4 regions of the Dyella jejuensis genome follow, and region 1 is predicted to be linked to each of the others. Evidence: predicted binding sites of a transcription regulator. Region 1 holds the regulator's gene; each other region holds the start of a gene.
The links. Region 1 encodes sigma-54, which starts transcription at its own class of promoters, with help from an activator protein. Its sites were predicted from a motif close to TGGCACGNGCNTTGC; they were not measured.
Positions count from the first base shown of each region.

Region 2: a site for sigma-54 is predicted at 4,968-4,982, ahead of glnA (type I glutamate--ammonia ligase). Genes of this name have one in related genera too.
Region 3: a site for sigma-54 is predicted at 4,132-4,146, ahead of flgB (flagellar basal body rod protein FlgB). Genes of this name have one in related genera too.
Region 4: a site for sigma-54 is predicted at 4,180-4,194, ahead of ISP15_RS00740 (PilZ domain-containing protein). Genes of this name have one in related genera too.

Region 1 covers NZ_JADIKJ010000015.1:80,591-88,048, reverse strand. The annotation lists gene ISP15_RS13615 (PTS sugar transporter subunit IIA) at 1-117, opposite strand, end outside; gene rapZ (RNase adapter RapZ) at 161-1,054, opposite strand; gene hprK (HPr(Ser) kinase/phosphatase) at 1,059-2,009, opposite strand; gene hpf (ribosome hibernation-promoting factor, HPF/YfiA family) at 2,146-2,469, opposite strand; gene ISP15_RS13595 (RNA polymerase factor sigma-54) at 3,022-4,485, opposite strand; gene lptB (LPS export ABC transporter ATP-binding protein) at 4,629-5,348, opposite strand; gene lptA (lipopolysaccharide transport periplasmic protein LptA) at 5,356-5,952, opposite strand; gene lptC (LPS export ABC transporter periplasmic protein LptC) at 5,924-6,598, opposite strand; gene ISP15_RS13575 (KdsC family phosphatase) at 6,595-7,137, opposite strand; gene ISP15_RS13570 (KpsF/GutQ family sugar-phosphate isomerase) at 7,148-7,458, opposite strand, start outside.
Region 2 covers NZ_JADIKJ010000003.1:116,899-124,356, forward strand. The annotation lists gene ISP15_RS04490 (efflux RND transporter permease subunit) at 1-1,363, opposite strand, end outside; gene ISP15_RS04495 (efflux RND transporter periplasmic adaptor subunit) at 1,430-2,686, opposite strand; gene ISP15_RS04500 (LysR family transcriptional regulator) at 2,853-3,824, shown strand; gene ISP15_RS04505 (undecaprenyl-diphosphate phosphatase) at 3,849-4,646, opposite strand; gene glnA (type I glutamate--ammonia ligase) at 5,025-6,434, shown strand; gene ISP15_RS04515 (hypothetical protein) at 6,611-7,021, shown strand; gene ISP15_RS04520 (putative Ig domain-containing protein) at 7,123-7,458, opposite strand, start outside.
Region 3 covers NZ_JADIKJ010000004.1:14,098-21,555, forward strand. The annotation lists gene ISP15_RS04995 (flagella synthesis protein FlgN) at 1-258, opposite strand, end outside; gene flgM (flagellar biosynthesis anti-sigma factor FlgM) at 267-578, opposite strand; gene flgA (flagellar basal body P-ring formation chaperone FlgA) at 683-1,366, opposite strand; gene ISP15_RS05010 (methyl-accepting chemotaxis protein) at 1,498-2,808, opposite strand; gene ISP15_RS05015 (chemotaxis protein) at 2,994-3,926, shown strand; gene flgB (flagellar basal body rod protein FlgB) at 4,187-4,591, shown strand; gene flgC (flagellar basal body rod protein FlgC) at 4,591-5,022, shown strand; gene ISP15_RS05030 (flagellar hook assembly protein FlgD) at 5,039-5,725, shown strand; gene flgE (flagellar hook protein FlgE) at 5,772-6,998, shown strand; gene flgF (flagellar basal-body rod protein FlgF) at 7,021-7,458, shown strand, end outside.
Region 4 covers NZ_JADIKJ010000001.1:190,145-197,602, reverse strand. The annotation lists gene arsC (arsenate reductase (glutaredoxin)) at 1-276, opposite strand, end outside; gene ISP15_RS00755 (pseudouridine synthase) at 297-1,679, opposite strand; gene scpB (SMC-Scp complex subunit ScpB) at 1,676-2,623, opposite strand; gene ISP15_RS00745 (segregation and condensation protein A) at 2,681-3,610, opposite strand; gene ISP15_RS00740 (PilZ domain-containing protein) at 4,322-4,699, shown strand; gene ISP15_RS00735 (long-chain-fatty-acid--CoA ligase) at 4,738-6,426, opposite strand; gene ISP15_RS00730 (hypothetical protein) at 6,553-6,996, shown strand; gene acnA (aconitate hydratase AcnA) at 7,150-7,458, opposite strand, start outside.

The sequences.
Region 1 (7,458 bases):
TGCGGGCACTTCCACGGTGGCGACCCGCAGCGGCAGTTTCGGCAGCACGTGACGTGCGGCTTTCACCAGCGCCTGCCCGACCGACTCGTGGGTCATCAACAGCACGCCAACAGTCATGACACGGCGGCTTTGATTGGGCTTGTCAGTGACAGCATGGGACTCACTCAAGTTCACGATGGAAAGTCAGGACGCTTTCGCGGCCAGTGCGATAGTGCGCGGCAAGTTTTTCGACCAGATAGACCGAACGGTGGCGGCCACCGGTACAGCCGATGGAAATAGTGACATAGCTGCGGTCGTCCGCTTCGAAGCGCGGCAGCCAGGCGTCCAGCCAGCGCGCGGTATCGGTGAAGTACTCCCCGACCACTGGTTGCCGTTCGAGAAACTCGCGTACCGGGCCGTCCTTGCCGGACAACGGGCGCAGCGTGGGTTCCCAATGCGGGTTGGGCAGGCAGCGCGCGTCGAAAACGAAGTCCGAATCCAGCGGCAGTCCGCGTCGAAAAGCGAACGATTGAAACATCAGGGTCAGACCGGCGGTGGTCTGCGCGTAGCCGGTGGCAATCAGGCGACGAAGTTGATGCACATTCAAGTCGCTGGAATCGATTACGCGCTCGGCGATTGCCATCAACGGCCGCAGCCGGCGACGTTCCTCGGCGATCGCGTCGGCCAGCGACATGCCACGTATCGCAAGAGGATGGCGGCGGCGGGTTTCCGAATAGCGCTTGATCAGGACCGCGTCGTTGCAGTCGAGGAAGATCAGGTGTACGTGCACGGTGGCGGCAAGCGCCGATAGCACCCGGGGCATGTGCTGGAAATCTTCATCGCGATTGCGCACGTCCACGCCGACGGCGATGCGCCGGCGATGGCTGTCGCCACGTGTCGCCGCTTCGACCAGCTGCGGCAGCAGGGCGCTGGGCAGGTTGTCTACGCAGTAGAACTCCAGATCTTCCAATGCGCGCAGGGCAACGGTCTTGCCGCCGCCGGACATGCCGGTCAACACCACCAGATGGATGGCATCCGGATCGTCGTTGGAGATAAGGCCTTCGTATTGGCTCATAGGATTACCAAGGCGGAAGTCGACGCATCTGGTGGGCCTGGCGGTCCATGAAGCTCTGGGCCGGGTCGATGCCCTTGCTCTTGAGCATATGGCTGCGCACGGCGGCCTCCACCAGCACGGCCAGGTTGCGGCCGGGTGCGACGGGCAGGGTGATCATCGGTACCTGGACATCGAAAATCTCGCGATGGCCTACGTCGCCAGTGAGGCGCGTCAGTCCATCGGTGTATTCGCCATCGCGCAACGGTTTGAGGTGCACGACCAGGCGAAGGTATTTGGATGGCTTTACGGATGTATGACCGAACATCTCACGCACGTTGAGCACGCCCAGTCCACGTACTTCCAGCAGGTCCTGCAGCAGTTCCGGGCAGGCGCCGTCGATGACATCGGGCGCGATCAGGGTGAACTCCGGCGCGTCGTCCGCCACCAGCCGGTGGCCGCGACTGATCAGTTCAAGCGCCAGTTCGCTCTTGCCGGAGCCGGCTTCCCCGGTGATAAGCACGCCGATCGAGAACACTTCCAGCAGCACGCCGTGCAAGGTGACGCGCGGTGCCATGGAACGCGCGAGATGGTATTGCATCCATGTCAGCAACTCGTGGCCCCGTTTGGTGCTGATCCACAGCGGGGTGTCGGTTTCTTCCGCCACTTCGCGCAGATCCGCGGGAATCGTCTGGTCTTTGGTGACGATGAAAGCAACCGGCTGCGTGGCGGCCGCCTTGTGGATGACTTCCCAGCGCTGGCGCGAGTCGAGGCTGTCGAGGTAGCTCAGTTCCTCGGTGCCGACGATCTGGATCTTGTTCGGATAGATGACGTTGAGATAGCCCACCAGCGATGGGCGGCGCGCCGGCGTGGAGCCGTATTCCAGCACGCGCCCTTCACCGCGCACGCCTGCGATCCAGCGCAAGGCCATGCGCTCGTGGATGTCATCGAAGAGTTGTCGTGCAGTAAGCCGGTCCACGGACGTTCCTTTGCGCCGCAGGGCTGCCTGTTCGGGGGCGGCGGCAGGAACATTGTGCCAGTTTGGGCGATGCGGCGGGTTGTGGCCGGGTGCTGGAAGGATAAAAGCCCGCCCCGGGAGGGGCGGGCCGGCGGTATCAAACGTATTGGCGAACCTCGCGTACTTCACGCTGGTGCTTGTCACACAGCTTTTCACGGTAGCGACGCAGCTGGTTCACGAGTTTGTCGAACAGGATATCGATCGAGGCGTACATGTCGCTCTCGGTGGCTTCGGCGTGCAGCGCGTTGCCGGCCACGCTGATGGTTCCTTCGGCCCGCTGCTGCAGTTTGTTGATCGAAAGCACGATGTTCAGGCTGACGATGCGGTCGTCGAGGCGGGTCAATCGATCGAGCTTGGCCGTGACGTGGTCGCGCAGGGCCTGGGTGACATCGATCCTTTGACCACTGAGTTGGAATTGCATGGTGCGCCTCCTTCTAGAGCTGGCCGCCAGCGGCGGCGTTGGTCGACGCGCCGATCGCCGTGAACACGATCATTGCGTCGTGAAGCTAAACCGTGAAGCCAAACCTTACTCTCAGAGATGGGATCGTTCCATTAAGTCGCAAGTTCCCGACTTAAGGATGCTCTGATCAATGCTACGTAGGCGGCATGATGTCCAGAAGGCTCGCAGAGTGTGTTGTGCGGCGCCGGGAAGACTGGCCGTCTTGCCAAGCCGCGCGGCGCACTCTGCGAGCCTTCTGGTCATCACCCCATCGCTTTAAATTCAACATGTTGGGGCCAGCTCTGTCTGTCCGCATCCCTTCCTCGCTCCTTAAAGCCGAGTGCATCCATGCACTCTCCCCGCGTGCGGTCCGTCGTCTCGACAGCCAGCCAGTCTGCCTTCCTCGCTCCTCAAAGCCGGGTACATCCATGTACCCTCCCCGCGTGCGCCGACGAACCTATGGTCTGCGAACAGACAGAGCTGGTGACGCCTGCGTAGCATTGATCAGAGCATCCTTAACGGTACCGGCGTGATTCAGCTGTTGCGCTGTCGTTCACTGGAACTGGGGATGCGCAGGATTTCCCGGTACTTGGCGACGGTGCGTCGCGCCACCTGAATGCCCTTGCCGTGCAACGCTTCGGCGAGCGCCTGGTCGGACAGGGGCTTGCGCGGGTCTTCCTGGTCGACCAGCTTGCGTAGCATGGCCTGGATCGCGGTGGCCGATGCACTGCCGCCATCCTCGGTGGAAACGCCGCTGGAAAAGAAATACTTCAGTTCGTATGTTCCGCGCGGCGTATGGATGTACTTGCGAGTGGTGACACGTGAAATGGTTGACTCATGCATGCCCACCTCCTCGGCTACCTCGCGCAGCACCAGCGGCTGCATCGCTTCCGGACCATAGTCGAGGAAGGCGCTTTGCCGACGCACGATGGCTTCCGCCACCTTGAGCAAGGTCTCGGCCCGTGATTCCAGGCTCTTGATGAGCCAGCGCGCTTCCTGCAATTGCCCGCGCATCCAACTGGCGTCGTCGCTGCGCGCCTGGGCGATCAGGTTGCAGTAATGCTGGTTGAGGCTCAGCTTGGGCTGACTGTCGGGATTGAGGGCAACCCGCCAGCGCGTGCCTTCCTTGCGCGCATAGGCGTCGGGGGCGACGTACTCGACCGGCGTGGTATCCATGGCCGCGCCCGGACGCGGGTCCAGGCTGCGAATCAGGATGGCCGCGCCGGCGGTTTCGTCCTCGCTGGCATGCAACCGCCGCGCGAGCTTGGCCATGTCGTTGCGGGCAAGCAGTTCCAGTTCGCTCTCGACGATGCGCAAGGCCAGGTCGCGGTATGGCGTGGCGGGATCGAACTGTTCCAGCTGCGCGCGCAGGCAATCGGGAAGATCGATGCTGGCCACGCCAGCAGGATCGAAGTGTTGCAGCCGGCGCCGCACGCTCTCCACTTCCTCGGCAGTGGCTTTCAAGTGTGGCGGCAGCGCGGCGAGCACGGCATCCATGCCTTCGGCCAGATAGCCATCCGTATTCAGCGCGTCGATCAGCACCGTGGCGATGGCCTTGGCGCGCGGTTCCATCGGCGTGAGGTTGAGCTGCCACAGCAGGTGCTCCTGCAACGATTCGGCCGCCGCGTTCTGCGGTTCCATGCCTTCATCGTCGTGGTTGTTCGAGCCGCTGCCGCTGCCGTTGCCGGAAGAAAAATCGATCGGTTCGTCGGAACGGATGTCAGGTTCGGTCCATTCCGGTACTTCATCGTTATCGTTGCTGGATGAGGTATCGCTGCCTGGCGCCGAAGCCTTGATGTCGAACTCGCTTTCGCCTTCGGCCTCGTCCTGCTCGGCATCGGCATCTTCGGCAAATTCAAGCAACGGATTGCTTTCGGCAAGTTGGCGCAACTCGGCGGCCAGCTCCAACTGCGACAACTGCAGCAGCCGGATGGCTTGCTGCAATTGCGGCGTGAGAGCCAGCTGTTGATTAAGGCGGAACTGAAGTCCGGGTTTCATGCCTGCCAAAGGGGTGACGTTGGCATCATCCTAACCCTTCAACGGAAGACCGGCCATAGCTGCCGGAGCCGGAATGGCCGCCTGTGCATGGCGATGTGAAACGGCGCAATGTTGCGGCTTGTGCGAGCGATTTAGTTGGAGTATTACAAGCGGAATTCGCGGCCCAGATAGACCTCGCGTACCTTTTCGTCGGCCAGGATATGCGCCGGGGTACCGCGCGAGAGCACCTCGCCCTCGTTCATGATGTAGGCGCGGTCGCAGATGCCCAGCGTCTCGCGCACGTTATGGTCGGTGATCAGCACGCCGATGCCGCGTTCCTTGAGATGGCGCACGATGCGCTGGATTTCGCCGACCGAGATCGGGTCGACGCCGGCGAACGGTTCGTCCAGCAACATGTAGCGCGGCTGCGCGGCCAACGCGCGGGCGATCTCCACGCGGCGGCGCTCGCCGCCGGACAGGCTGATGCCTTTTTGCCCGGCGATGTGCGAGATCTTCAGTTCGTCCAGCAGGCTCTCCAGCTCGGCGTCGCGCTTGCGCTGGTCGAGGCCTTCGCGCAGCTCCAGCACGGCCATGATGTTATCGGCCACGCTGAGGCGCCGGAATACCGAGGCCTCCTGTGGCAGGTAGCCGATGCCCAGCTTGGCGCGGGCATGCATGGGCAGGCCCGTGATGTCCTGTTTGTCGAGCTTGATCGCCCCGCCATCGGCCTCGATCAGGCCGACGATCATGTAGAAGCAGGTGGTTTTGCCGGCGCCGTTGGGGCCGAGCAGGCCCACCACTTCGCCCTGGCGGATCGAGAACGCGAAATCGCGCACGACCTGGCGCGCGCGGAAACTTTTTTGCAGGCCTTCAGCGGAAAGCATGTAGCGGTTATCCCTTGGTCGGCGCGCTGCTGGCAGGCGCCGGTGCGGTGGAGGCCGGAGCCGGCTTGGCCGTGCTCGAGGCAGGAGCGCCGGGTTTGGCGGGTGTACTGCCCGCGGGCGCCGGGTGTTTGGGCGTAACCGGTTTCTGCTTCGGCAGGAACGTCATATGTACCGGGCCTTCGTTACCGCTTTCGCCGACGATGTAACCGGTGTTCTGGTTGTAGGTGAGCTTGGCGCCAAAGGACTCGCCCTTGGTGGCCTGCCAGATGTGCGCGTGCCCGGTGAGGATCGCGACGCCGTTGACGTTGTCGTAATACAGCTGATCCGCATCGCCCGTCATGAGGTTGCCGTTGTCGTCGATCTGTTCGATATGCGGCTGCTTCTTCGGCGTCGCGGTCACGGTGATGTGATCGACGGATGTGTCTTCCTTCGCGGTGTAAATCTTTGCGAGCTGTCCGGTCAGCTTCATCGTCCCCTGCGTAATCAGGACATTGCCTGTTAGCGTGGTGACGGAGTTGGGTGCGTTGTAGCCGTCCATATGATCGGCATGCACGACGTTGATCGGCTGGTTGCGATCATCCTGTCTGGCCAGTGCCGGCTGCATGAGCAATAGCCCGGCAGTCAATAGGCTTAGCCGTAGCATTGTTCTGGCTGGAATAGATCGTGCCATGCACTTCATGAAGCAGCTCCAGGTGATTGTCGTTGAGACTGGCACGCATGCCGACCCCGTTCATTACGCTTGCTCCCTGCGTCATGGTGGCCGGATCCGCGGTTTCCATGCGGTTCTCTTTCGGCCAGCCGGTGACATTGGAGGTGCATAATGTTGACACGGGATTTGCTTTCCCCGCGAGCACGTAGGCCGGCCGCTGCATGTACATCGAACCATCCAGTCGCATCAGCGTGCCGCTCTTATTGACCCAGCCGTAGGGTGCGTTGCCATGCCAGTCCGGCACGCCGGGTTTCTTGGCGGTGATGTCGAACACTGGCGCATTGATGTACAGCGATTCGTCCCCGCCACGGCGATCCATGCGCGGCGAGGTCATGGTGAAGCTCAGCAGCCCGGTGACGTCGTAGCTCCATACCTTGGAGTTGTAGAGCACGTAGTCGGAAATGGGCGGGCCGATGAAATCGCTGACCGCGGGCGCGCCCACGACCCAGCGTTGCAGCATCCAGCTCGCCGGCGCGGCAATGGCCAGCAGCACGATGGCGACGGTGGTGCGGTTGTCGCGCAGGTATCGGCGCACGTTCACCGCCAGCGCTCCTGTTCGGCCGCGCTCTTGCCCTGTGCGTGCAGGATGAGATCGCATACTTCGCGCACCGCGCCCAGGCCGCCGCCCAGGCGCGTGCGCCAATGAGCCTGCTCGGCTACCCACGGATGCGCATTGGCTACCGCGATGGCAAGTCCGGCGAGGTTCATCGCGGGCAGGTCGGGCAGGTCGTCGCCGACGAAGGCGGCCTGTTCGGGTTGCAGCTTCAGCGCTTCAAGTATTTGCCGCAGGCATTCGCGCTTGTCGCCCTGGCCCTGGTAGACGTGGGCGATATCCAGTTCTTCCGCACGCAGCGCCACCGGGTGGCTGATGCGCGCGCTGACGATGGCTACCTGCACGCCATGCGCCTGCAGCAGTTTCAGGCCGAGGCCATCGTGCACGTGGAAAACCTTGGTTTCGTGTCCGCCCTCGCTGTACCAGAGGCGGCCGTCGGTCAGCGTGCCGTCGACGTCGAACGCCGCCAGGCGGATGTTGGCGGCGCGGGCAAGCAGGTCGGCGGGAAGGTCGGAGAGGTAAGGCATGCGATGTCCGTCAAACCACGCGCGCGCGCAGCAGGTCGTGAATGTTCAGGGCGCCGACCACGCGCTGCGCGTCGTCGACCACCAGCAAGGCGTGAATCTGGTATTTCTCCATCAGCTGCGCCGCCTCGATGGCGAGTTTGTCCGCGCCGATGACCTTCGGGCCGCGCGTCATCAGGTCGCTGACACGGGCATTGCGCAGGTCGACGCCGTCGTCGTCCAGCGCGCGGCGCAGGTCGCCGTCGGTGAATACGCCCAGCAGATGCCGATCGTCATCCACCACCGCGGTCATGCCTAAATGTTTGCGGGTCATTTCCATCAGGG
Region 2 (7,458 bases), on a different contig from region 1:
CCGCGCACAGCACCAGGGCGGTGGCGATGATCGGCCCGGTTACCTCGTTCATGGCGCGGCGTGTCGCGTCGCGCGGCGTATAACCGAGCTCGATGTTGCGCTCGACGTTTTCCACCACCACGATCGCGTCGTCCACCACGATGCCGATGGCCAGCACCAGGCCGAACAGCGACAGCGCGTTGAGCGAAAAGCCCACCAGGTACATCACCGCGAAAGTACCGATCAACGATACCGGTACCGCTACCAGCGGAATCACCGAGGCACGCCAGGTCTGCAGGAACAAAATCACCACCAGCACGACCAGGAAAATCGCTTCGAGCAGCGTATGCGCCACCGCCTCGATCGAGCCGCGCACGAACACGGTCGGGTCATAGACGATGCTGTAGTCCACGCCTTGCGGGAAATCCTTTTTCAATTGCGCCATGGTGGCGCGCACTTCGTTGGAAATCTGGATCGCGTTGGAGCCGGGCCGCGCGAAGATCGGAATCGCCACCGCGGGCTGGTTGTTGAGCAGGCTGCGCAGTGCGTACTGGTTGGAACCCAGTTCGATGCGCGCCACATCGCGCAGGTGCACGACGCTGCCGTTGGCATCGGTGCGCACGATGATGTTGCGGAAATCGTCAGCCGTGCTCAGGCGTCCCTGCGTATTGATATTGAGCTGGAAGTCGGTATTGCCCGGCACCGGCGGTGCGTTCAGCGCGCCGGCGGCAACTTGCACGTTCTGCTCCTGGATCGCCTTGACCACGTCGCTGGTGGTCAGACCGCGCTGGGCCAGCTGGTTGGGATCAAGCCATACCCGCATGCTGTATTCGCCGGCGCCGAAGATCTGCACGTCGCCCACGCCATCGAGGCGGGCGAGCAGGTCTTTTACGTGCAGGCGCGCGTAGTTCGACAGGTACAGCATGTCGTAGCGCTTATCCGGCGAGGTCAGGTGTACCACCATGGTCAGGTCGGGCGAACTCTTCTGCGTGGTGACGCCCAGCCGCTGCACTTCGTCCGGCAGGCGCGGCAATGCCTGCGACACGCGGTTTTGCACTTCGACTTGCGCATTGTTGAGATCGGTGCCGAGCGCGAACGTTACGGTCAGCGTCATCTGTCCGTCGCTGGTCGCCTGCGAGGAGGTGTAGAGCATGCCTTCCACGCCGTTGATCTGTTCTTCCAGCGGCGTGGCCACGGTTTCGGCGATCACCTCGGGGTTGGCGCCGGGATAGTTGGCGCGCACCACCACGGTAGGCGGCACCACTTCGGGATATTCGCTGATCGGCAGCTTGAACACCGCGATGCTGCCTGTGATCACGAAGATCAGCGAAAGCACCGCGGCCATGATCGGCCGGTCGACGAAAAACTGTGCGATGTTTTTCATGGGTCATGTCTCAATGATTCGTGCCATGCGGCTTTCTCTTCCAGCAGGAGAGAGGAAGAGTGGCGCTCAACCCTGCGGACGCTTTTGCGTCGCGCCGCTGTCTGCCTGCGCCGTGCGCGTGTCGTTGCCATCCGGATCGGTGACCGCTGCATCCACCAATGCCTTGTCTTGCGCATCGAGGCGGTAATCCATTGCCACCTGCTGTGGCGCGACTTCGACACCCGGGCGTACGTGCTGCAAGCCATTGACCACGACCACGTCGCCGGGGCTCAGGCCGTCGTCGATCACGCGCAGGCCGTGGAACAGCGGACCGGTATCGACCCTGCGGTATTGCACCTTGCGCTGGCCATCGATCACGTAGACGAACTGATTGCCAAGATCGGTGCCGACCGCGCGATCATCGATCAACACACGTGGGCGGGGTTGCCCGCTTTGCAGATGCACGTGCGCATACAAACCGGGCGTAAGCAGGCCGCCTTCGTCGTCGAACACGGCGCGCAGGCGCATGGTGCCGGAGCCCACGCGCAGCTGGTTATCAACGAAGTCGATGCGGCCGCTGTGCGGATAACCCTGCTCGTCGGACAGCCCCATGCTGGCTTCGATGCGCGGTGCATGGCCGCTCTTGATGGCGTTGCGGCGCAGGCGATCGAGCTTCAGCCAGGTCTGCTCATCCACGTCGAAATACACATAGACCGGGTTGACCGAGACCACGCTGGTGAGTACGTCTGAACTGGTCACCAGGTTGCCGGGCATGATGCGGGCATTGCTCACACGGCCATCGATCGGCGCGCGCACCTGGGTCCAGTCGAGATTGAGCCTGGCTGTGGCCAATGCCGCCGTGGCCGCCGCCACGCTGGCGATGGCGCTTTGTTCGCCGGTACTCATGCTGTCGGCGTCTTCCTGCGAGATGGCATGCTGGGCGAGCAGCCGCCGGGCGCGTGCCGCATTGGCCTGGGCCAGCCCCCATTGCGCCTGGGCCTGGGCGCGATTGGCGCTGAGCCGGTCCACCTCGGCCTGGAATGGGCGCGGGTCGATGCGGAACAGTACATCGCCCTGGTGCACCTCGGCGCCTTCCTTGAATAGCACCGCGTCTACATAACCGCCCACGCGCGGGCGCACGTCGGCGGTATCGACGGCCTGCAGCTGGCCGGTGAAATCAGCGCTATCGCTGACCGGCCGCGACATCGCCTGGGCGACGGTGACTTGGGGCGGGCCGCCGTCGGGCGTGGCGACCTGGGCCTGGGCGCCGTGGTGTCCCAACAGGGCCCAGCTGCCGGCGATGACTGCCACGACGAGCCCGGCCAGAATAGTTTTCTTCAACATCGGTTCGCTCCCTGGGATACGGTCGTGCCGCAATGCAGCACGCTTGGGGAAACGAATGATGGGTATACCGTACAGTTTAGAAAATCCGTTTCTTGCGCAAGCCACTCATGACTTCAAATCACGAATGGATGCATAATCGCCCGCAGTACTTGCTCTGGACCTTGTTATGGAAGATTTTTCCGCTATCTCCGCCTTTGTCCGCGTGGTAGAGGCGAAAAGTTTTGCGTCCGCCGCCGCCCAGCTGGGCATGACGCCTTCCGGGGTCAGCCGTGCGGTCTCGCGGCTGGAAGAACAGCTTGGCGCACGCTTGCTGTTCCGCTCGACTCGGGCACTGCGGTTGACCGACGATGGCGCCTCGTTCTATGCACGATGCAAGGAAATCCTTACCGATCTCACCGAGGCGACCGAAGCCCTGGGTTACGCGCATCGCAAGCCGACCGGCAAGTTGCGGGTCGGTATGTCGGTATCGGTAGGGCGGGCCGCGATCATCCCCCAGCTATCGGATTTCGAGCGCCGCTATCCGGACATCCGGCTGGAATTGATGATGTGCGATTACCCCTATGACTTGAACGAGGAAGGGGTGGATTGCGCCATCCGCATGGGCGAACTGGAAGATTCCAGCCTGATCGCGCGCAAGATCGGTTATTTCCGCAACGTACTGCTGGCCTCGCCGGACTATTTGCGGCGGCATGGCCATCCGGCCAGCATCGATGACCTGAAAAACCATCGCTGCATCAACTACGTCTACCCGAATGGCCGCCCGCGCCAATGGCAGTTCGACACACCGAACGGCCGGCTGGAGGTGGATATCCAGGCGCATATGCTGATCAACGATGGCGAGTCGGTGATCCAGGCGGCGGTGGCGGGCCTGGGCATCATCCAGGCGCCGCATGTGCTGGCAGCCTGCATGCTGGACCTGGGCAAACTGGAGCCGATCATGACCGATACGCTCTCCACCGGTAAGAGCGTGTGGATCGTATATCCCCAGAAAAAACACCTGTCGGCGCGCGTGCAGGCTTTCATCGAATGGGCGCGTGAGCTGTTCGAGCGCCCATTCGAATCGGTCTGCCCGCTGGCGCCCGTGGTCGACGCCCTTCGCCCGCCGGCTCAGGAAAAATCGATGTCGCTGGCTCAGTAAGGCATCGCACGCGCCGCGCGACTTTCAAGCACCCGCCGGAATCAACCACAGCAGCGCGGCGCCGAATGCGATGCGATACAGCGCGAACCACGTGAAACGATGCGTGCGAATGTAGCCGAGCAGCCATTTCACCACGACGAACGCCACGATCAACGACACCAGGAAGCCGATCGCCAGAGCCGTCCAATCCTCATGCGCCGTGTCGCCGCGCTTGAGCACTTTGAGCCACTCATAGCCGGTGGCGGCATACATGGTCGGAATGCCGACCAGGAATGAAAACTCGGTAGCGGCCGGCCGGTTGCTGGTCCCGGCCAGCATCGCCGTGAAAATAGTGGCGCCCGAACGCGAGGTACCCGGAAACACGCCCGCCACCAACTGCGCGATGCCCACCAGGATCGCCACCCGCCAGGTGACGTCCTTGCGATCGGCCTGGCGGGCGGCGATCGCCTCCGCGCCCAGCATCCAGCAGCCGCCGATCATCAATGCCCAGGCAATCGGTGTCACCGTCTCCGGTAATTTGAAACCGTAGTGGGTGACCATCAGGCCAAGCACGCAGGTGATCAGGAACGCCACGGCCAGTTTGCACAGGTAAGCGCGATTGGCCGGGTTCCGCCATTGCGTGAGCAATTGCCAGATGTGCTTGCGGTAGATCAACGTGATCGCCAGGATCGCGCCGGCCTGGATGCCGATATTGAAGAGATCCGAACGTGCGCCCAGCCCGAAGTCTTCCGCGATCAGCAGGTGGCCGGTGCTGGAGACGGGCAGGAACTCGGTGACGCCTTCGATGATGCCGAGCAGGATGACGTGGATCAGGTCGCGCATGGCAGGCGAAACTCCATGGGATGCAGCGATGGCGCGCAGGAACGGCGCCGGATGAGGCAAAAGAAGCCGCATAGCTTAGAGGCTGCCTGGCAGGTTGTGCCGCCGCTGCCGTCCAAATCGGCCTCGACCGATGGGCTGGCGGGTGCTACCGGAAAGCGGCTGGCGCTCTGACCTGGTCCGCCTCGACCGAGCTGCGCCAACGGGATGGGACGCACGTCAAGCACAATATTGGTGCAACCCATTCCCCACAAGCGGGCAGTTCGTGTTGTGTCCGCCCGCGCCTCTTTACTTAATTGCCTGAAAAAAAAGACATTCCAAGCCTGGTACGCCCCTTGCTACAGTGCACGCGCGATCCCCTTCCACGATCTGAGGTTCCACATGTCCGCCAAGAAAGTTCTCGACCTGATCCAGGAGCATGAGGTCGAGTTCGTCGACCTGCGTTTCGCCGACATGCTCGGCAAGCACCACCACGTGACGTTCCCCGCCCACGCCATCGACGAGTCGACCTTCGAGGACGGCAAGATGTTCGACGGTTCGTCGATTTCTGGCTGGAAGGGCATCAACGAGTCGGACATGGTGCTGCTGCCCGATCCGGAGACCGCCTACCTCGATCCGTTCAGCGGCCACACCCAACTGGTACTGCATTGCGACGTGCTGGAGCCGAGCACCATGCAGGCCTATGGCCGCGACCCGCGCTCGATCGCCAAGCGCGCCGAGGCCTACCTCAAGTCCACCGGCATCGCCGATACCGCCTTCTTCGGTCCGGAGCCGGAATTCTTCATCTTCGATTCCGTGCGCTGGCAGAACGACATGGGCCGCGTGTTCTACGAAATCGAATCGCAGGAAGCCGCCTGGAGCTCGCGCTTCAAGTACGACGAAGGCAACAGCGGTCATCGCCCAGGCGTGAAGGGTGGCTATTTTCCGGTGAGCCCGGTCGATTCGCTCGGCGACCTGCGCGCGGACATGTGCAAAGTGCTGGAGTCGCTGGGCCAGGTCGTGGAAGTGCATCACCACGAAGTGGCGAATGCGGGCCAGTGCGAGATCGGCGTGAAGTTCAACACGCTGGTGCAGAAGGCCGATGAGCTGATGACGATGAAGTATGTCATCCGCAACGTGGCGCACCAGAACGGCAAGACCGTCACCTTCATGCCCAAGCCGATCGTCGGCGACAACGGCAGCGGCATGCACGTGCACCAGTCGCTCAGCAAGGACGGCAAGAACCTGTTCTCCGGCGACCTGTACGGCGGCCTGTCGCAGACGGCGCTGTGGTACATCGGCGGCATCTTCAAGCATGCGCGCGCCATCAACGCCTTTGCCAACTCGACCACCAACAGCTACAAGCGGCTGGTGCCGGGTTTCGAAGCGCCGGTGATGCTGGCTTATTCGGCGCGCAACCGCTCGGCGAGCTGCCGCATCCCGTTCGTCTCCAATCCGAAGGGGCGCCGCATCGAAGTGCGCTTCCCCGATCCGATGCAGTCGGGCTACCTCACCTTCACCGCGTTGATGATGGCCGGCCTGGATGGCATCCTCAACAAGATCGATCCGGGCGCACCGGCCGACAAGGATCTTTACGACCTGCCGCCGGAAGAAGAGAAGAACATTCCGCAGGTATGTTCGAGCCTCGACGCCGCGCTGGATGCGCTGGACAAGGACCGCGAGTTCCTCAAGGCCGGCGGTGTGTTCAACGACGACTTCATCGATGCGTACATCGAACTGAAGATGCAGGAAGTCACGCGCTATCGCGCCAGCACGCATCCGCTGGAGTTCCAGATGTATTACGCGATCTGATCGGTTGCAAGACGTGTCATCACACAACGGGCGCTGCGGCGCCCGTTGTCATTTGCGCAGCTGCTCTGTGCAAGCATCAGAAAGTAGCGCCACGCAACATATCGCCGCACGCAAGCTGACTATTCGCATCGAGCCACAGTCGACTCATTGCTTGCGTTCTCCATCGCGGTCTTCTTTTGGTCAACGCCGACTTCCTGTTCGCGGCGCGCTGTCTTTTAGTTGGCTTCGGGTCCACCACCAGGCCACGCACGGTCGGCAGCGTGGAGGACTATGCCAAACGGGTGCGCGTCGCTGCCGCTGCCATCCATGAGGTGGATCCGGATGCCGTCGTGGTCGCCGGCGGCGCTACCAATTCCGATATGCATTGGTTCGAAGCGTTTGCTCGCAACGATGCGCTGTCGGCCATTGATTATCTGGCAAGGTTCATGGCCCTGGCGCGTGCAAGCAGGTACGTGCGTGGCGTTTGGTGGTATGACCTGATCGACGATGGAAGCGATCCGGACAATCGCGAGAATCGTTTCGGTCTTTTCAACCAGGATGGAACACCCAAGCCAGCGGCGCGACGCATCGCCGACAGCCGCCGATGACGTGACAGGCATTGCGGCGGAACAACGTATCCGCCGTCGCTTTCATGCAGTGCCTGGGGTGGCTGGCATCGCGCGCGCATTTGATTTTTCTGACAGCATCCCTAGAACTTCTTCTGGATGTTGATCAACACCGATTGGTCGTTCTGGTCACCCGCGTCGATCTGGTTGACGTATTCCAGCCGCAGCATCAGGTTGTTGGGGAATTCCCAGTTCACGCCCACGCCGACCAGGAAGTGGTTCTGCGTCAGCGGATCCACTTGCGCACGGTAGAGCGGTCCGGCCAACAGGTCGGCGTAGCTCATGGTGGCCTGGCTGGAACCCTGGAAATCGTGCTCGTATTCCACGCGCAGTTGCGGCATGACCGTGCCGTAGTCTTCCTTGATCAGGTAATTGGCGCGGATACCCAGGCTGGTCGTGGTGGTTTTCACCAGCTGGCT
Region 3 (7,458 bases), on a different contig from region 1:
GCGCCACATCGGTTCGACCTGCTGCGCCGCGTCGGCGGAAAGGCTGCTCAGGTGCAGGCGCTCCACGTCGAGTTGCTCGAGCCTGCGCATCAGCATCTGCTTGGCCTCGCCGGCGCGGTTGAGCGCCTTGGCGTCGGCGCAGTTGAGCGCGTCGCGCTCCTCGTCCAGGATCGCGATCAGCTGCGCGGTAGTCGCGCTCATCTCATCCAGGACGGTGCGCAAGGTGGCACCGAGTTCGGCCTGCAGGTTCGGGCTCATGGCATGGGTTACTTCGTGCCGCTGATCTGGCTTTCCATCGAGACGAGGCTATTGGCGATGGCGTTCGGGTCGACCTTGTAGGTGCCTTCGGACAGCGACTTCCTGATCTGCTCGACCTTGGCCGTATCGACCGGGCTGTCGGTGCTGCTGGCCTGTTGCAGCGCGCGGGCCGAATCGGTCAGCTTTACGCTGTCGCTCGAGACAGCTACCGACGCGGTGGTGCCGGACGCGGTCGCCGACGAGGTGCTGGTGCTGGTGTCCGTATTGCTGTTCGCAAGGGGAATCTGCGGCAAGCCGTTGGACGAAATAGTGGTGTTCATGGCGTTGGGATTCTCTCGTTCGATGAGCCCTGCAAAGGGGTATCGGCATCCCCCGGGAAAACTTTAAGCCTGCCGAGCACCTCAGTATGTCCGGTCGTGACGCCTCAGGGCAGTGCCTGCACCTGCCCTGCGCCGACCACGACCCCGTCGATGATCCGCCCGGAATTGCCATTGCGTACCCGCAGCCGCGTGCCGGTGTCGCCGCCGTCCAGCGCCATGCCGGAGGTGCGCACCTGGATACCGTCCAACTGGGCGATCAACTGCACTTGTTCGCCGGCTTGTACCGTCTGGCGCCCGTTTAGCTGGCCCGGCTCCAGCACCACCCCGGCGATCAGCGGCCGGGCCAGCGAATGGCCCAGGATCTGGTCGAGGCTGTCTATGTAGCCATAGCCCAGCCGGGCCACGTCGCGTTCCTCGGTGTGCACGTCGGCGGGGCCGATGTTGTCGCCGCGCGCCAGCGGCCGGCTGGTCACCAGCACCTGGCGGAAAACCTGCATCTGCACGGGCACCTCGATCGTCCAGCCCGGCGTACCGGCGCAGCTGACCGCGACGGCCACGCGCGAGGGCGTGCCCTCGCGCAGCGGCAAGCGCGTCTGCAGCGGATGCGTGCAGGCGGCGAGGTGCCAGCGCGGATTCAGTCGCGTCGGCACGATCACCACCCGGCTGCCGGCCGTGCCGTATTGCGCACGCACCGCCTGTTCGGCGGCCGCGCGCAGGTCGGTGGATGTCGTGGTATTGGCCGTGCCGGCCAGCGTGGGGCCGGCGATGCCCAGCAGGGCAAGCAGCATCAGGCCCCTGCGGGCGAGTACCGGAGCGCCAGCGACGCGGCGCTGGCGTGAAGCGCTGCGATCCCGTGCCGGCCTGCCGCTGCGGACAGCGCCGAGGTTATGCGTCGCATCGGCATGGGCTCGGCAAGGCGTCATGACTGGCCGTCGGAAAGGATCGTCGCCAACTGGCTGTTAATGGTCTCGCGTTCGCTTTCCAGCTTGCCGGACAACTGCGCGGCTTGTTCGAACTGGCCGTTGCCGAGCAGTTCGAGGAAGGCTTCGCCCTGCTCGCGCAGGCGCGCGGCCGATTGATGCAGGCTCGCGCTGGAAGGGTGATGGCCGTGGCGGGAGGTAAGGCGCTCCAGGCTGCGCCGGAGTACGTCGGTATCGAACCAGCGACGATCGAGCGAAGTCGGTTCTTGCAAGGCCAGTTCCATGCTTTGGCGCAGGCCGGTGACCGATTCGCGCACGGTCAGGCTGAGGCTGGCGGTGTCGCTGCCGCTTTCGCCTTCCAGCCAGCTCAGGCACAGGCGATGGGCCAGCGCGGCCGCGCGGCCGAGCGCTTCGCCATGGCGGCGCGCTTCATACGCGCGACGTTGCAGGGCGCCCAGCGTGGCCTTCATGGTGGTGGCGCGCACTTGCGCCGCGTCTTGCGTTTCGCGCAAGGCGCGCAGCCGTTCCACCGTGCCCTGCAAGGCCGTGCCGCCCTGTTGCAGCGAGCGTTCGGTTTCGCCAACGCCGCCCTGCGCGCGCTCCAGGCGCTGCAGGCTGAGCTGCACATTGCCGTTCATCTGCAACGAAAATTCGCCGATCGAGCTGGTCACGCTCTCGATTTCCGCGGTGGCTTGCGTGGTTTTTTCCGCCAGCTGCTTCACTTCGTCGGCGACGACCGCGAAGCCGCGGCCGGCATCGCCCGCGCGCGCCGCTTCGATCGCGGCGTTCAGTGCGACGAGATTGGTCTGGTGCGCAATGTCCTGCACGCTGGTGGTCAATGCGCGGATCTGCGCCACCTGTTCGGTGAGCAGGCTCTGGCTCTGGTTCATGGCCGACAGCGCACTGCGCAGCAGGCGCAGCTGGCCGTTCATTTCGCTCACGCTGGCCGCGCTTTGCTCGCCGGCCTTCGAAGCCTGGTCGATACCGCCCTGCGCTTGCTGCAGCAGTGTCGACATCCCGGCGCTGTGGTCCGTCAACTGGCCGACACTGTCGCGGCCTTCGCCGATCGATTGTTCCAGTGCGGACTGCTCGCGGTGCAGTGTCTGCGAATGGGCCAGCACCAGTCCCTGCTGTTCCAGCGATTGCAGGGCCACCGCCGCCGGCGCACGCGGCGCCAGCCGGGCGAACAGCGGCGCGAGCAACCCCGCTGCCGCCGGGTGTTTGCGGCACAACGTCGCCAGCTCCGCGTCGTTTCCGGCGAGGGCGGCTTGGACCAGGGCGGCCACGTGCTGGCTGCGGATCAGACTCATAGATAAAGCCATTCCATTCATGGGTTCCCTAACATCGGCGGGAAACGCTGGAAGTTGAGGAAGCAAGGGGTATGCCACGACCGCATCGGCAGCGCGGGAGCGCGTGTCCGCTCAAGCTCGCGGCGGGCGGGTCGATAACCACCCACCAAGCCCTCACGAAAGCCGATGACGCACGAGGAACAAGCATGAGCGGTGCAGCCCTGCTGGACAGCGTGGAGAACCACACCCGGCTGGCCGGTCACAACCGCGTGGCGATGTTGCTGTTTCGCCTGGGCGACACGCAGCTGTTTGGCCTGAACGTGTTCAAGGTGCGCGAGGTATTGCGCAAGCCGCCGCTGGAAAAATTGCCAGGCATGCATGAACTGCTGGCAGGCAGCTTCGATTATCGCGGCAAGACCATTCCGGTGATCGACCTCGCCGCGGCGCTAGGCTATCCGCCGCTCGAAGGCGTCGATACGGCACACTTGCTGGTTACCGAATTCAGCCGCTCGATGCAGGGTTTCCTGGTGGCGGATTTCCAGCGCATCGTGCATTGCCGTGGCGAGTCGCTCGAAGCGCCGTCCAGCACACTCGGCTTCGGTGGCCGGGTCAGCGCGGTGAGCCGGATCGACGGCCAGTTGATGGCGGTGGTCGATGTGGAGCACGTGCTGGCCAGCATCGACGGCGCGCCGGCCGAGATCTCCCACCGCATCCAGCAGCAGGCCGAACAGCGGCATGTGAACTCGCGCCGCGTCATGGTGGTGGACGATTCGAGCGTGGCGCGCCAGCGCATCGTCAATCTGCTGGGGCAGATGGGCATTGAATGCCTGATCGCGCAGGACGGCCAGGAGGCGCTCGATCTGCTCCAGCGCCTGGCCGCCGGCGACGAGGAACAGGTTGCGCTGGTGCTTTCGGATATCGAGATGCCGTGCCTGGATGGCTATGCGTTGACGCGCGCCATCCGCGATACGCCAGGGCTGCGCGGCTTGAAAGTGTTGCTGCACAGTTCGCTCAGCGGTGTCTTCAACGAGACGCTGGTGCGCGATGTCGGCGCGGATCGTTTCATCGCCAAGTTCCAGCCGGAGCTGCTCGCCAAGACCGTGCTGGAACTGATGACCGGGGAGACGTCAACAAATTGACAGCGCCACATTTCCATGCACGAAAAGGGTGCCTTCATTAAGGTGCGCCAAAATTTCGCACGCTCTTGGGGGATGGCCGTGATGGCCGGACACCAGTCGGAAATCCGTCCCGCCGCGCCGATATAACGTCACCGCTCCGCGTCGCGCCGGGGCCGATACCCGCAAAATGGCCGTCCCATGCGGCTTGCGCCATGCCGCGTGCGCGTGGCATGCAACTTGCTCGATGACCTGCAAGCAGTGATCGCTGCGGGGAATCCGTCATGAGCAATACTCTGGACAACGTCTTCGGTTTGAGCAGCCAGGCCCTGGGTCTGTGGCAGCGCCGTTCCGAAGTGCTCGCCTCCAATATCGCCAATGCCGACACGCCGAACTACCAGGCGCGCGACATCGATTTTCACCAGGCGTTGCAACAAGCCAGCGGCGAATCACAGACCCTGGCGTTGAGCACGCCCAGCGCCGGCCAGCTCGATCCGGCCACGCAGTCGACCGACTCGCTGAAATACCGCGTGCCGCTGCAACCGAGCATGGACGGCAACACCGTCGATACGCAGGTGGAGCAAGCCTCGTTCGCCAGCAACATGGTGCATTACCAGGCCAGCCTCAGCTTCATCAATAGCGCGATCCAGAGCCTGCGCCTGGCCATCAACGGCGGAGGACAAAGCTGATGTCGCTGATGAAGATCTTCGATACCGCCGGCTCCGGCATGGCCGCCGAATCGCTGCGGCTCAACACCGTCGCCAGCAACCTGGCCAACGCCGACAGCGTCAGCAACAGCCCCGATTCGGCTTACAAGGCGAAAGAGCTGCTGTTCGCGCCCACCCAGGAAAGCGATGCCGCATTCGGTGCGCAGGGCGAAGGCGAAGGCAATGCCGGCGTGCGCATGGTGGGCGTGACCGAAAGCCAGCAACCGGTCGAAACCCATTACGAACCCGGCAATCCGATGGCCGACGCGAACGGTTACGTGTACGGCAGCAACGTCAATCCGATCGATGAACTGGTGAACATGATTTCCGCGTCCCGTTCGTACCAGAACAATGTCGAAGTGATGAATACCACCAAGCAGCTGATGATCAAGACCATCGATCTGGGCAGCTGATCCAAGGAATCATTCCATGTCCGCCGTCATTGGCAGTACCAGCAGTTATTCGACCTCAGGCCTGAGCCTCACCGGCAGCACGGTGACCAACACGCCGACCGGCTCGACCATGACCCAGTCCGACTTTTTGCAACTGCTGACCACGCAGTTGCAGGACCAGGATCCAACGCAGCCGATGGACAACTCGCAGATGGCGTCCGAGCTGGCGCAGTTCGCGACGTTGTCCTCGACTCAGGATATCGACACCAACCTGCAGACCTTGAGCAGCAATCTAAGCACAGGCATGCAGACCTCGCAGGTGCTCAGCGCCTCCAACCTGGTCGGCAAGCAGGTGCTGGTGCCGTCCAGCACGCTCGATTACAGCGGCAGTGCCGCCACCGGCGGCGTGAATGTCACCACGGCCGGCGACGTGGTGGTCACCATCAAGGACAGCAACGGCAACACCGTCAACACCATCGACCTGGGCACGCAGCAAACCGGGCTGGCGCCGTTCAGCTGGAACGGTACCGACAGCAACGGCAACACGGTGGCCAACGGCACCTACAGCATCTCGGCCAACAGCGGCGGCAGCAGCACGGCGATGACCACGTATGCGTCCGGCTCGGTCACCGGCGTTGGCTACGGCGGCACCACCACCGGTACCTATTTGCAAGTGGCAGGCATCGGCGGCGTGCCGCTGAGCCAGGTTGCGCAGATCAACTGACGACGGCAGGCAACGTCCACCGTCATAGCATTCAGAGGAATACAGCATGGCTCTCAATCAGGCGCTTAGTGGCATCAACGCGGCCCAGGCCGATCTCAACGTTATCTCCAACAACATCGCCAACGCGGGTACGGTCGGCTTCAAGGGCTCGGCTGCGCAATTCGCCGAGGTCTATGCCGTGACCGGTCTCAACCTCAGTTCCGTGGCGGTCGGCAGCGGCGCCAATCTGACCGACGTGCAGCAGCAGTTCGCGCAAGGCGATCTGGAAACCACCAATGGCAGCCTGGACATGGCGATCAGCGGCAATGGTTTCTTCATCGTCAATAGCGGCAGCGGCGACCAATACACTCGCGACGGTTCGTTCCACGAAGACGCGAACGGCAACGTGGTCACCGCTTCGGGCGCCAACCTGCAGGTGTATCCGCCCAATGCCGCCGGCGGCTTCAACACCAGCACGCTCACCAACCTGCAGTTGAATACCGCGCAGAGTGCGGCCACGCCGACCAGCACCATATCCATCAGCTCCAATCTTCCGGCCGGCGCGTCGCTGCCGGTCGACACGACGTTCAGCCCCACCGACACCAACAGCTACAACAATGCCTCGTCCCTGACCGTTTACGACTCGCAGGGCGGTTCGCACTCGGCCACGGTGTATTACGTCAAGACCGGCAACAACACCTGGAACGCCAATCTTTATATCGACGGCAACAGCGCCGGCACCGCCGCGCTGACCTTCAATAGCGCCGGCGCGCTGACCTCGCCGGCCAACGGCAATCTCAGCTTCACGCCGACGCAGCCGACCAATGGCGCCACCTTGCCGACACCGATGACGGTGAACGTGAGCAACACCACCCAGTTTGGCACCGCGTATGCGCCGGGCACGATCAACCAGAACGGCTACGAGGCCGGCGTGCTGGAGAACGTGGAAATCGGCACCGACGGCACCGTCACGGCGGTCTACTCCAACAACCAGACCACCCAGCTCGGCCAGATCGCGGTCGCCAACTTCGCCAACCTGCAAGGTTTGCAGCAAGTCGGCAACAACAACTGGGTGGCGACGCAGGCGTCCGGCACCGCGGTGCTGGGTTCGGCGAGCACGGGCCAGTATGGCGATATCGAACAAGGCCAGCTGGAAACGTCCAACACCTCCGATACCACCGCGCAGCTGGTCGACATGATCCAGGCACAGCAGAACTACCAGGCGAACTCGCAGATGCTCGGCACCGTGAGCTCGCTGGACCAGGCGCTGTTCCAGGCGGTTGACCGCAGCTAAGCAACGCCATCAGGACTGACCCATGGATCGTTCCGTCTACATCGCGATGACCGGCGCCACGCAGACCATGCGTGCGCAGGATGCCGTCAGCCACAACCTGGCCAACGCATCCACCGTCGGCTTCAAGAGCGAGCTCAGCGCGTTCCAAAGCGTGCCGGTGCTCGGCGCGGGCGCCAACACGCGCATCAATGCCGTGGCGCAGGGCGAAGGGCAGGACGATACGCAAGGTTCGATCCAGCATACCGGCCGCTCGCTCGATGTCGCGGTGAACGGACCGGGCTGGATCGCCGTGCAGGCCGCCGACGGCAGCGAGGCGTACACGCGCGCCGGCAACCTGCAGCTGGATGCCGACGGCAATCTGACTGACAGCCGTGGCAATCCGGTGATGGGCGCGGGCGGTCCGATCACCATTCCCGACAGCTCGCAAATCAGCATCGGCAAGGACGGCACCATTTCCACC
Region 4 (7,458 bases), on a different contig from region 1:
GCGCTCGATTAATTGCGGATGCTTTGCCATCGCGGCGATCAATGCGTCCTCGGTTAGCGAAACATCATCCAGACCAAGCTCTTGATAGGTAACTTCGCCACGACGAAGCAGCTGGCGCGCTGGCATGTCGAGTTGCCGCAGCAAAGTTTTCAACTCGGCTGCGCTGGGCGGCGTATCCAGATAATGGATGACCTCAAAGGGTACGCCGTGTTGCTCAAGCAAGCTCAACGCGCTGCGCGATTTCGAGCAGCGGCTGTTGTGATAGATGCGGATCATCGGCGGCGCCGGCCGCATGCTCAGCGATTGCCGGAACGGTTACCGCCGCCACCGGGCCGGCCGCCACCGGGCGGTCGGTTGCCACGGCCCTGCGGCCTGCCGCCCTGGCCCTGGCCCGGACGATTGCCCCGATTGCTGCGACCGGCATTGGCACCAGCATTGCCGCCGGCGTTGAAGCCGCTGTAGGGAGCCGCATTGCCGCCGCCACCGCCACCGCGACGATTGCCATAGGCATTCGCGCCGCTGCTGGCGCCGGTGCGACCGCCTTCACGGCTTTCGCCAGCGAACCAGGTGCGTGCCGGCGGCAATTCCTGGCCCGGGCCGATGCCGCGCTTCTTCTTGTGGCCAGCGTTTTTCTGTGGCCGTTCCGGGCGGGCGACGTTGCCGTTCACTTCGCGATTCGGATTGGGTCGGCGGCGTTGCTGCTTGCCGCGTGCGGGCTCTTCGCGGATACGATCGAATGCGCGCAGTTCGCGGGCTTCGTCGTGATAACCGCTGCTCCATGCTGCCCCGGCGCCTTTTTCCGGCCGATATTCGGTGACGTTGCGCGGCGCGCGGCGCTGGTGCAGTACCGGACTGAGGGTGAGCACCGGTTGCGGGGCGCCGAGCCCGGCCGCTTTGCGCAGTTCCTTGACGGACTCCTCGCCCAGCGTTTCGCAATCTCCACGGCGCAGCATGCGCGGCAGTTCGATGCCGCCATAGCGGATGCGCTTGAGGCGGCTGACCAAGAACCCCTGGGAGTCCCACAGCCGGCGCACTTCGCGGTTGCGACCTTCGCGGATCACCACGCGGAACCAGCTATGGCTGCCACCCCGGCTGATGATGGCGATCTCGTCGAAGCGGGCAGGGCCGTCTTCCAGTTCCACGCCTGCCTTGAGCTTTTCGATCACTTCATCGGGTACTTCGCCATGCACGCGGCAAAGGTATTCGCGCTCCAGCCCGCTACGCGGATGCATCAGTGCGTTGGCAAGTTCGCCGTCGGTGGTGAGCAGCAACAGCCCGGTGGTGTTGATGTCCAGGCGGCCTACCGCGACCCAGCGCGCGCCTTTCAGGCGTGGCAGCTGCTCGAACACGGTGGGGCGGCCTTCGGGGTCTTCGCGCGTGGTCACCACGCCTTCGGGCTTGTGATAGACCAGCACCTCGGCGTCGTCACGGTTATCGGTGGCGACGACGAATTGTTTGCTATCGATCGTTATGCGATCACCGGCGCGGACGCTGGCGCCAATGCTGGCAGCGGTGCCGTTGACTTCAACTTCGCCGCCCTGGATGCGCTGCTCCAGCATGCGGCGCGAGCCGAGGCCGGCGTTGGCGAGCACCTTATGCAGGCGCTCTTCGATCGGGGGAACGTTTTCAGGCGACGTGGCGCGCTTGAGACTCAATACGGATTTTTGCGGCGCATTCATGCGCGGTACTCCTCGGTGTCTTGCTCGGCGGAGCCTTCATCGGCATCCGCATGGTCCGCTGCCTCGTCGGCAGTGGAAGGATGGGTTTGGGTGACGACATCCGCATCGGCGCAGTCATCTTGATCGTGATGATGCGCGGCAGAATCGTCGGCCTGGAGCGGTTGCTGCTGGCGGTCGTGGTCGGCTGCGTCGTCATCGGCAGGCTGTTCGTTGCCGGATTCTTCGTGATCGCGCGTCGTGGTGGCGTCAGCCTGCGCATCGTCCGTGTGCGGTTCGCTTTCTTGCTCCACGCCTGCGTGTATCTCGCCGGTAGCGGTATCGCCTTCGCTTTCGACGTCTTCGGCATCCGGATCGATCGGCAGATCACGGATGACGCGCGGCGGGAATGGCTCATCGTCCAGGCGCAGTTGCGGGTCTTCCATATCGCGGATATCGGAGAGCGGCGGCAGCTCGTCCAGCGATTTGAGATTGAAGTAATCGAGGAAGCCCCGCGTAGTGCCGAACAAGGCCGGCTTGCCCGGGACGTCACGATGGCCGACTACCCGGATCCATTCACGTTCTTCCAGCGTCTTGATGATGTTGGACGACACCACCACGCCACGGATCTGTTCGATTTCCGGACGTGTGATCGGCTGCCGGTAGGCGATCAGCGCCAGGGTCTCCAGCAACGCGCGCGAGTAGCGGCTGGGTTTCTCGCTCCACATGCGCGATACCCAGGGATGTACCTCCTGGCGAACCTGATAGCGAAAGCCCGAACCCACTTCCTTCAGTTCCACGCCTCGTCCGCCACAATCCTCGGCCAGCGCTTCCAGTGCCATGGCGACCTGCGCCCGGTCGACTTCGTCTTCCTCGGCAAACAGCTCGCCCAGTTGCGTCACGCTCAGCGGTTGGCTGGCGGCCAGCAGCGCGGCCTCGATAATCGATTTGAGTTGCTCGATCTGCATAGCCTTAGGATCAGGTGTCCATGACAGGTTGCGCGCCTTGCGGCTGCGGATGACCGGTTATTCGCCGCCGGACGCGGCGTGTTGCTCTTCTTCGAATGCATCGTCGTCGGCCGCCAGTTCTGCTTCTTCCTCCGCCGAACTGGCATTGGCCTTCACATAGATTGGTGCCAGCGGTTCTTCCTGCACGATGTTGATCAGGAACTCCTTGGCCAGCTCCAGCATAGCCAGGAAGGTAACGACGACGCCAAGGCGGCCTTCGGTGGCATCGAACAGGCTTTCGAAACGGTGGAACTGATCGCCGTCAAGGCGGCTCAGCAATTCACCCATGCGCTGGCGCACACTCAGCGCTTCGCGCTTGATCGCATGGTGCCCGAATAGTTCGGCCCGATGCAGCACATCCTTGAGCGCCAGCAGCATTTCCTTCAGATCCAGCGGAGGCGGCAACTTGATCACGTTGCGTTCGCCCACGTCGGCCTGCACGGTGACCGTATCGCGTTCCAGCCGGGGCAGGGCGTCGATATCCTCGGCAGCCTTCTTGAAGCGTTCGTATTCCTGCAGGCGCCGGACCAGTTCAGCCCGTGGATCCTCTTCCAGCCCCTCTTCCGTGGGAGGACGTGGCAGCAACAGCCGCGACTTGATCTCGCCGAGGATGGCTGCCATGAGCAGGTACTCCGCGGCCAGCTCCAGGCGCATCACATCGCGCATCATGTCGATGTATTCCATGTATTGCCGGGTAATTTCGGCAATCGGAATATCGAGAATGTCGAGATTCTGTCGACGGATCAGATACAGCAGCAGATCCAGCGGCCCCTCGAATGCCTCAAGGATGACTTCCAGCGCATCCGGCGGGATGTACAAATCCTGCGGCATTTGCAGGATCGGTTCGCCGCGCACGATGGCCAGCGGCATTTCCTGCTGCTGGGGCACCCCGGCGAACGCATCTTGCGCTGCTTGTATAGGCTGAGACTCGGTTGGCTCAGTGCTCATCAATGCATATCGTTGGACCGCTCGGCATCAGCTGGCGGTTCATTCTGTTGACGATCAGAACCTTTCTCCCATTACGTGACCGGAGAATGGTTCATGCCCGGAAGGCCTCACGATTAATCAGGCATTCCCATGAAGCCAATCTGCTCGATGCCCAGCCGGGCGTGCGGTTTTCCCGCGATTGCTGGACCTGATGAAGCCACGCGGCGTGGTTCGGTCAGGTAGGCGGTCGCTGGATGCCGGGTCGGGTAGTGCTGGAAACGATCAGGCAGAAACCATGCGTGACGCCGCTGGCGTCGCCCGCGATTCGTAAGGTCGGCTGAGTACATCGGGTGAAAGCCATTCCAACCGGGGCTCCCGGTGGCCATCCGTGCATGGCTCCACACGCGGGTTACAGATTAGCTGCAGTCCTGCGGCATGTCCAGCGAGTGCTTCAACTGCCGTAGAGGGTGGCAGGACGCGGCGATGCGCGCCATTGCGTGCCGGGGCAGCATGTGACCCGCTGCGTCTGCCGTCGACGCGGGTATCGCTGAAAACAGGCGTGATCGACGAATGAAACGTTGCGGTGGCCGTGGCATGCGGCTTGCTTCATCATACGCGGATATCGGGGCCAATACCGGCGGCTAGTACCGAGGAAGGCGATGGGGCGCGGGTTTCGCTGCGTAGGCCAATCCGGGTGTGAGGCCGTGGTGCGCGGGCAGGGAGTTAAGAAGCATGACGACAATGGGTGACAACGCCACGGACGGTTCCGACAAGGAGCATCTGCGTCCTGCGCGCATGCGCATCAAGACCACGGTCTTGATGAGCCATGGCAACGAATCCTACCCCACCGACCTGATCGACATCTCCGCCACCGGCGTGCTGCTGCGCCGTCCGCGTGAATGGGGCGGCCAGGCCGGCGAAAGCTGGATATTGGACATGATCTTTGGCCAGGACCTGCACATCCACCTCGAAGCCAAAGTGGCGCGTGTCTCGGAACGGCACATCGGCTTCGCCTATACGCACATCCCAGAAGACAAGCAGGTGCCGCTGTGGAACCTGCTGGGTGGCTATGCCGACATCCTGGAAATGTGGCACGACGGCGGGCCGTAAGAAGCGCGGAGCAAGGCCGCCCTGTTTCATCTTTCTCTTCAGCCGGCAACCGCTTGCTTCTTCTCGTCCCGCAGTTCACGGCGCAGGATCTTGCCCACATTGCTCTTGGGTAGTGCATCGCGGAATTCGATGACCTTCGGCCGTTTGTAGCCGGTGAGGTTTTCCCGGCAGAACTCTTTGAGTTGTTCCACCGTAAGGTTCGGATCCTTGCGAACCACGAACAGCTTGACCACCTCGCCGGAATGTTCGTCGGGCACGCCGACCGCCGCCACTTCGGCGACGCCCGGATGTTTCATCACCGTGTCCTCGATCTCGTTGGGATACACGTTGAAGCCGGACACCAGGATCATGTCCTTCTTGCGGTCGACGATATAGACAAAGCCTGCATCGTCCATGCGGCCGATATCGCCGGTACGCAGCCAGCCATCGCTGCTGAGCACCTTGTCGGTTTCGCCCGGCTGATTCCAATAGCCCTTCATGACCTGCGGACCCTGGATACAGATTTCCCCGACTTCGCCGATGCCGAGCTGCCTGCCGTCCTCGTCCTGGATGCTGATGGCCGTGGAAGGAATGGGCAGGCCGATCGAACCGCTGAAATGCGCGCCGTCCACCAGCGGATTGATGGTTGCGACCGGCGAGCTTTCGGTCATGCCATAACCTTCGATCAGCGCACAGCCGGTGACTTTCTCCCACTTCTCCGCTACCGCGCGCTGCACGGCCATGCCGCCACCGAAGCTCATGCGCAAGCTGGAAAAATCGACCTGGTCGAAACCCGGCGTGTTCAACAGGCCATTGAACAAGGTGTTGACGCCAGTGATCGCGGTAAAACGGATTTTGCCAAGCTCCTTCACGAAACCCGCCATATCGCGTGGATTGGTGATCAGGATGCTACGGCCGCCAAAGCGCAGGAAGATGAAGCAATTACAAGTTAGCGCGAAGATATGATACAGCGGCAAGGCCGTAATGATGGTTTCCTCGCCCGGCTTGATCTTTGCACCGAACCAGGCGCCGGCCTGCAACATATTTGCGATCATGTTGGCATGCGTGAGCATGGCACCTTTGGCCACCCCGGTGGTGCCGCCGGTGTATTGCAGGAACGCGATATCGCCATGTGTAACTGTTGGCTTCGGCAGCGCGTAGTTCGTGCCTGCGGCAAGTGCGCTCTTGAAACGTACCGCGTGCGGCAATTGATAGGGCGGCACCATCTTCTTGACATGCTTGAGCGCGAAATTGATCAACGCGCCCTTGGCGCCCAGCAGGTCGCCGATGCCGGTGGTGATGATGTGTTTGACACTTGTCTCGGCGACCACCTGCTGCAGGGTCGACGCGAAATTGTCGAGCACCACGATGGCCTGCGCATCGGCATCGACCAATTGATGCTTGAGTTCGCGCGCGGTGTACATCGGGTTGGTATTGACCACCACCAAGCCGGCGCGCAGGGCCCCGAACAGGGCGATGGGATACTGCAACACATTGGGCAGCATGATCGCGATGCGATCGCCCTTGGAAAGCTTGAGCTCCCCGGTGAGATAGGCGGCGAATTTGCCGCTCAGCGTATCGATGTCGCCATAACTCAGGCTCTGGCCAAAATTGGAAAAAGCGATGCGCTGGCGATAGCGTTCAAATGCCTCTTCCAGCACGGCGACCACCGACGTGTACTGGTTGATGTCGATCTCTGCGGGTACGCCATCCGGATAATGACTCAGCCACGGATGCAGATTGCTCATGTTCGATCCCAAGCTCCAGTAGTGAATGCCGATGGTGGCGATGACATGTATCGGGCATCATGCGGGCGAGGCATTGGAGCATACGCCAGCGTATAGCGGCAAGCCGCGTTGCAGCGAGGTCCAGGTATGCCAAAGAAGGTGCGACGAGCTGGATTTTTTTGCCTGCTGGTGCTGTTGCTTGGCGCCACCGGATGCCGCCGCGCGCCGGACGAAGCGCAGATCCGGCAGGCTATCGAGATGGCCGTGCAAGCCACCGCAAAGGGCGATGCATCGGCAGTGGTGGACCCGCTCACCTCGGATTTTGACGGCAACCATGGCGTAATGAGTCGCGAAGACCTCGGCAATTTGTTGCGGGTGGCCAAATTGCGCGGCGAAACCTTGCATGCGGCAGTTGGAACGATAGACGTCCTGCCGCGCGGCGAACGGTATGTGGCGGACTTCACCGTCACCTTGGCCCGTGGCGGCACATGGCTGCCTGCGCAATGGGACGTGTACAAGGTAGAAACAGCCTGGCGCCGGGAGGGGCGCGATTGGCGATGTTATGAGGCGACCTGGGTGCGGCAGTTCTGAGGTCTGTTCGCACTGTTGGCGTAGCCCGCGTTGGCGCCGCGGCTGTCAGGCGGCGGTGTTTGGCGCAGGCCTGGCGGTTGCCAGGGCGCCGCGCACTGCGGAAGTAAGCGCCGCACGGCGGCGGCGCTTACTTGCGGCGGTATCGAGAGAGCGTCAGGCCGCTTTCTTCCTGGCCAACTGGCGCAGCACGTATTGCAGGATGCCGCCGTGGCGGAAGAACTCGCGTTCCTTGGGCGTCAGCAGCAGCACTTTTACCGTGAAAGTCTTCTCGCCCTTGTCGCTCTTGGCAATCACCTTGGCTTCCTTCGATTCGCCGTCCTTGAGGCCGACGATTTCGAAGGTTTCCTTGCCGGTGAGGCCTAGCGACTGCGCGTTCTCGCCATCCTTGAACTGCAATGGCAGCACGCCCATGCCGACCAGATTGGAGCGATGGATGCGCTCGAAGCTTTCGGCAATCACCGC